Regions from separate parts of the Vallitalea maricola genome, predicted to be linked through region 1. Evidence: riboswitches for the same ligand, from Rfam matches in the RefSeq annotation. Region 1 holds a riboswitch; each other region holds the start of a gene.

Region 1 (2,281 bases):
ATTATAATTTGTGGGTCTTTATCAACTATCTGCTCAATGCTATAAGCCCAACCTGTAGCATCTTTCGCTATATTATCAGCTCCGGCCAAAGCCATGGCTTCACTTAAGAAAGTATCTCCAGTAGCTGTAAAATCTCCACCTTCTCCATATCCTACTACAAAATATGTTGTTGGTTTTTCTTTTCCTTCTATGGCTGTTTGGATTTCTGCTACTTTATCTTTCATACTAGTTACTAATTCATTCGCTTCTTCTTTTTTATTAATAACTTCACCGAGTGTATTTATATAACCGTATACTCCCTCAAAGCTTTCATTCCAAGAAAGTGATAAAACAGTGATACCTTGTTCTTGTAACTTAGCTACAGCATCATCTTTTACATGAGCAGATGTAACTACAACATCAGGGTTAAGATCTACTACTCTCTCAATATTAAATTCTTCTAAACTACCGATTGATTCTATATTCGCTACTTCACTTGGATAGTCACAAAAATCTGTTCTACCAATGATTTTATGTCCTGCTCCTAGAGCAAATATTGTTTCTGTAAATTCTGGTGAAATTGAAACTACAGTTTTTGGTTCTTTCTCAATTGTTATTTCCTTACCGTATTTATCTGTTATAGTTAATGGATATACATCTGATTCGCTACTAGTGTCTTTTTCATCTTCATTACTAGTGGTTTCATCTTTCTTATCATTAGTATCCTTATCTTCGTTAGTATTTTTGTCTTCATCAGTCTTTGATGTTTCATCTTTCTCTACTTGATTCTCTTGATTGTATGTATCTTCCTTTGGTGTCTTCTTGCCGCCACAAGCAGCTAAACTAAAAACAAGTACTGAAATTAACATAGTTGTCAGTAACAGCTTTAATATTTTTTTCATTCTCTAAACCTCCATAATATCTTCTTTAATAAGAAAAGTGATTAACACTCGGTATACTCATGCAGCATTTTCTATTTATAAGCAACAAAAAACTGTGCTAAGGCACAGTCAGATTACAAATAAATATATGAATCTACACTCTCCCACCGAAAGCTTAAAACTTATAAAAAGGCAGGTCTCCTGGCTTATGGCTTAACTTACTCTCTAGTCTTCTCAGTTTCCCAATGACATTTTAGATTTCATACCATTTACAGTAGCGGGGGCTGCAGTGGCATCTAACCACTTTCCCTTTTAACTCAACGAGTACCTTTTTATCTATTAAATTTTAGTATCTTATGTTATATATAAATATATCCAAAGATAATTTTATTATATACTTTAATATAAATATGTCAAGATAAAACTAGCTATTTGAGTTTTCCATTTTTTATCTAGATTAGATTATATTGCAAGTAAGTCAGAAAAAGTGTTTTGTTCTGACTTGGCATAATATTTTATTATATAAAAATAATGTAATTGGGAAAACTATTCAGCCTTCCCCTTTATTTTCTTGAAATGCTCTACAATTTTCTTTTCATACCCTTGGTCAGTAGGGTTATAATATATCTCATCCACAAGTTCATCTGGTAAATATTGCTGTTCTACATAGTGATTTTCATAGTCATGGGCATATTTATATCCTGTTCCATGACCTAGTTTTTTTGCACCACTATAATGGCTGTCTTTCAGATAAGATGGTATTGTGGTAATCTGTACTCTCTTTACATCTTCCAATGCCTTATCAATAGCTAAATAGGCAGCGTTACTTTTTGGAGCACAAGCAACATATGTTGCTGCCTGAGATAATATTATCCTACCTTCGGGCATACCTATGAAATTAACTGCATCAGCAGCAGCCATTGCAACTTGTATCGCCATAGGATCAGCATTTCCTACATCCTCGGCAGCACATATAACAATTCTTCTCGCTATGAATTTTGGGTCTTCTCCTGCATAAATCATTCTTGCAAGATAATAGACAGCTGCATTCGGATCTGAACCTCTCATACTTTTTATGAACGCTGATATAGTATCATAATGATTATCTCCGTTTTTATCATAATTGATAACTCTTTTTTGTATACATTCAGATGCTACGTTTATATCTATCTTGATTATACCGTCTTCATCAGGCTCAGTCGTAAGAACCCCTAATTCTATAGCATTAAGAGCTGCTCTTGCATCTCCATTAGCTCTATCGGACAAGAACTCTATAGCTTCTTCATTGATACTGGCATTAAAATTACCTAGTCCTTTTTCTTTATCCTCAATGGCTCTCATTATAAGCTTTCGAATATCTTTGTTTTCCAAAGGCTTTAGTTCAAATACTCTAGACCTTGATACAAGAGCACTGTTTACCT
Region 2 (2,281 bases), on a different contig from region 1:
CTCTTGTTCTGATATCCATTTATCACGGTGAGCAAATACTCTTTTATCATATCTAAGAACTCCAATACCTTTACTTGCAAGTCCGAATGCAATATCTCTAAATGGCTTATTAGGTCCTACAGTTTCATCTTTATCTTGTGGTCCGGAACCATGTGCAAGAATGACAATAGGATATTTATCTTTATCTTTTGGAATAGTTAACAATCCAGGAAGTCTGTACTCTTCTTCACCAAATTCCACAGGTATTTCTTTAACATTTTCAGGAACACTTACTTCTTTTACATCCTGAGCTGGTGTTAAGGAAAAATTTTCAATAACCTTATCTTGGTTAAATGATACAGTACAGTTGATATTGGATTTACTATACTTATTTGTTATAATAACTATTTTATTATTATCTTTTTCTACTACTTTTGTGGATAATACTTCTTCAAACTCACCAGCTAAACCATTAATCTGACTATCTGCTGATTTTAACATTTCTACATTAATTATCTGTTTTAATTTAGCAGAATAATTAAAGTTGTTACTAATGAATTCAAAATCTTTATCCATAAAAGCATTATTGAGGCTTGTAGCAATTTCCTTTTCGGTACCATCTACCAATGCTTCATTATCTGATTGACCTGTATCAGATGTATCATCTTTTATATCTGATTGTTCATCATTAATTACGTTTTTGGTATCTTCATTATTTTCTTGTTCAGTCCCTTTGCAACCAACTAATATCATTGCAATTATTGTTAATGAAATAATAAATCTTTTCATGTTTATATCACTCCTTATGTGCTTATTAGATTATTAGACAAACATCTAAATGATTTTACTTGAGTATAATCCAAAAACTTAATTATGTCAAGTTATTGATTTTATATTTATTATAGAATATAATGATTCCATATATATAATTTAATATATGCTCACCATTATTATTTATAATATGTAAAAGTGAGTAAAGTAATCTATATTTATAAGGAAACTGGTGAAAATCCAGTACAGCCACCGCTACTGTATTTACTACTAATGCAATAAAAGCCACTGAATCAGCATTTGGGAAGGCATTGCATTAGGCTAATGTATAAGTCAGGATACTTATTTGGATTACTATGTATATTAAATCCAGATTGCGTGTGGAGATATGGGTTTGTTTTAATGTATATTTATGGTACATAAATCAATTCTGATAAACATTTCTGCAAACATTATCCCCCATTGGAAACAAAAAAATGTAAGTTCCATATTACAATCAATAACTTGATAAAATATAAAAAGTACTAAATAAAATGCATCTATAATAAAAAATGGAGTGATAAAATGAATAATATTATGTTTCAGGGAACAGCTTCTACCGTTGGTAAAAGTATACTTACTGCTGCTTTGTGCAGAATTTTAAATGATGATGGAATTAGTGTAGCTCCATTCAAATCACAAAATATGGCGCTAAATTCTTTTGTAACAGAAGACGGGAACGAAATGGGCAGAGCTCAAGTTGTACAAGCTGAAGCCGCTCGTATAAAACCTACTGTCGAAATGAATCCAATCCTACTAAAACCAACAAGTGATGTTGGAAGTCAAGTAATATTGAATGGTAAAATATTCAAGAATATGTGTGCAAAAGATTACTTTGGTACAAAAGCCGGATTAAAAGACCATATAGTAGAGGCTTACAACAAGTTACAATCCAAGTATGATGTCATTGTATTAGAAGGAGCAGGAAGTCCAGCAGAAATTAATCTTAGGGAAAATGATATAGTCAACATGGGTATGGCTGAAATGGTAGACGCTCCAGTAATTCTTATTGGTGACATTGATAAAGGTGGTGTATTTGCCTCAATCTATGGAACAGTCATGCTTCTTGAACCGGAAGAAAGAAAAAGAATCAAAGGATACATAATAAACAAATTCAGAGGTGACGAAAAAATTCTCCAGCCAGGCATAGATATGTTCTATGAAAAACTACAAATACCATGTCTAGGAGTCATTCCCTTTGAACCATTAAAAATAGATGATGAAGACAGCGTTACAGAAAGATTTGATAGAAAAGCAGAAGGAGACATCATAATTGGAGTACTCCGTTTACCATACATGTCCAATTTCACGGATTTCACTGTCTTCGAATTAGAAGAAGGAGTATCCGTAAGATATATAAAAGAAACCGAAGATTTTGAAGGCATAGACCTATTAGTCATCCCAGGAAGTAAAAATACCCTCAAAGATATGGAATACATACATAATTCATCCCTAAAAGCAGGTATCTACAGAGCTCACAGAAATGATATCC
Region 3 (2,281 bases), on a different contig from region 1:
GGTCAGCCAAGGGGTTCCGCATGACCCCTTGCAATATACACCCAGACAAAGCTAGATTAACTCCAACTAATCCTGCTACTATAGTTCTTGGTAATCTGATGTTCCATATTACCAATCTTTCAGCTGAACCATCATTGTTAATAATTACTTCTAATATTCTTTTCATAGAAACATTCATGCTTCCCTTAGCATTGCTTAATAAAAAAGCTATTATCAATAAAATTCCAAATGCTATGATAAATGCTATTTTATTACTATCTTTTGATATGGTTTTATTCATCTAAACCACCAAATACTTCAGGATATACACCTTTTGCCATATACTCAATGGCATCAACAAAGTCACAACCTGCATTGTATAAGAAGTATTTTTGTGGTAGATAAACTATATTTCCTTCTTTAACAGCTCTTAATTCTTTCCATACTAGGTCTTTTCCTAATTTTTCACTAATAACTTTTTTTGCATCTTCATCAGAACTTAACATACTTGTTACTAAGATTACATCTGGGTCTTTTTCAATAATATATTCCATACTGAAAGGTGTAGTTTCTCCACCCATTCCTTCTGGTGCACAACCTGCTGCTATATTTTCAAGTTTCAATATATCTGCTACATTCCCAGCTATGCTCTTTGGTAATTTTACTGACACATCTTTTGATGTAGCATATAGTATAACTACTTTTTTAGATTCCTCTGGTAATTTATCAACTAACTCTTTCTTTTCCTTTTCCATGTCGGCGATAACTTCTTCCGCTTTGTTTGATTCATCAATAATACGTCCTATTGCTCTAATATTGTCTATAACATCTTCATATGTTCTCATATGTAAAGCCAAAGCTTTTATTTTGCTTTGTTCTAGAACTGGAATAACTCCATTCTGTAAACCAAATTGAGCTATTACCAATTCTGGCTGTAATGCAACAATTTTTTCAATATCAGGATTATAAACTTTACCTACTACTGGTAATCCCTCTATATCCTTTGGATCTACAGGAGCACCACCGCCAGTCTCAGATGTACATATTGATTTACCTCCTAAATCACATAAGACTCCTAGAAAAGTACCTGATATTGCTGCTATTTTTTCTGGTTTCTTCTCTAAAGTTACTTCATTACCGTACATATCAGTAATAGTAACTGGATAGCCTTCACCTTCTGATACAGTAATTACAGCACCACCCATAGATGGCATTTTGCCTTCACCCATACCTTTTGGCATCTTCTTATCCATACCTTCTGGCATTTTTTTATCCATTTCTTTTGGCATCTTATCTTTCTCTTTAGCCATTTCGCCAGAATCTTTTTCTTGTGAGTTATCTTTTTCCATTCCATTTGACTCTACGCTAACTTCTTTCTTTTCTGTTTTCTTATCATTACTACACCCTGTAAAACTTAAAATGATCATACATCCTATTAAAGTAAATATGATAGCTAGTTTTTTATTCATCCTTTTTTTCCTCCATACAACATCAATTTTATTTGTCTTAGAATATAATTGGATTATTTAAACTGCAGTGTGAATACACATATTAATTTACTGCAATAAAAAATGCCCCTTAACTTCTGCAAGTTAAAAAGCATGAAAATCATCAATATAATTCTATATTTCCAATCTGCTATAATTTGGCTACCATTCCCTATATTACACACACCTACTCAAGCACTTTAAAAATACTTAGTTTGTATGTATATCAAAATATTTTCCACAATAAAACATTCTATGTAATGTTTCTATAGCATAAATAAGGGAAATTCCTGCCTACCTAATACAGCAAATATCTATTCACAAGATTATATCAAGTATTCCACACCCTCCGTCACTCGCAGAGTTTTCACTTCGTATAAGTGAAAGTGTTTTAGAGACAGGCAGGTTTTCTGACTTAGTTTCCTTGTAATTCTACCCCTTCCCATATTATTAAAGATTACTTCTTGATTTGATTACTTTCAAAGAAGTAACTTCTATTACTAATACAGTGGGTTAATGTAAAACTACTCCACATTACAGCGGCGTGACCGTTCAGGTTTTACACCTGATTCCCTATTATGCAATAAAAATTGCCACCTACTCCAATTATTCAATTTTTTTCTAGTTTAAAACATAAATCATAATATGTCAATGTTTATTAAATTTTCCACTCCAAAATCTTATCCAAGAAACTTATTAACTCCTTAGTTTTCGGCTCCCTAAAAAGTTTGCTACTTTTACCACTTTCTAAAATCGTATTCTCTGCTAAAAAAATGATTTTATCGCATGAATTCTTGGCAAAACCCATTTCATGA

What was found. Region 1 has a riboswitch for cobalamin ahead of AACQ14_RS21070 (ABC transporter substrate-binding protein). Riboswitches for the same ligand answer to the same signal wherever they lie in the genome.
Region 2: another riboswitch for cobalamin. It lies ahead of AACQ14_RS01040 (cobyric acid synthase); the one in region 1 lies ahead of AACQ14_RS21070 (ABC transporter substrate-binding protein).
Region 3: another riboswitch for cobalamin. It lies ahead of AACQ14_RS16795 (ABC transporter substrate-binding protein); the one in region 1 lies ahead of AACQ14_RS21070 (ABC transporter substrate-binding protein).

What each region holds. Positions count from the first base shown of each region.
Region 1 is NZ_BTPU01000088.1:2,215-4,495, forward strand. Features, by position in the region: gene AACQ14_RS21070 (ABC transporter substrate-binding protein) at 1-881, opposite strand, end outside; cobalamin riboswitch at 1,035-1,207, opposite strand; gene AACQ14_RS21075 (replication-associated recombination protein A) at 1,407-2,281, opposite strand, start outside.
Region 2 is NZ_BTPU01000003.1:4,108-6,388, forward strand. Features, by position in the region: gene AACQ14_RS01035 (alpha/beta hydrolase) at 1-768, opposite strand, end outside; cobalamin riboswitch at 939-1,114, shown strand; gene AACQ14_RS01040 (cobyric acid synthase) at 1,315-2,281, shown strand, end outside.
Region 3 is NZ_BTPU01000060.1:79,592-81,872, reverse strand. Features, by position in the region: gene AACQ14_RS16800 (FecCD family ABC transporter permease) at 1-280, opposite strand, end outside; gene AACQ14_RS16795 (ABC transporter substrate-binding protein) at 273-1,448, opposite strand; cobalamin riboswitch at 1,849-2,082, opposite strand; gene AACQ14_RS16790 (amino acid ABC transporter ATP-binding protein) at 2,125-2,281, opposite strand, start outside.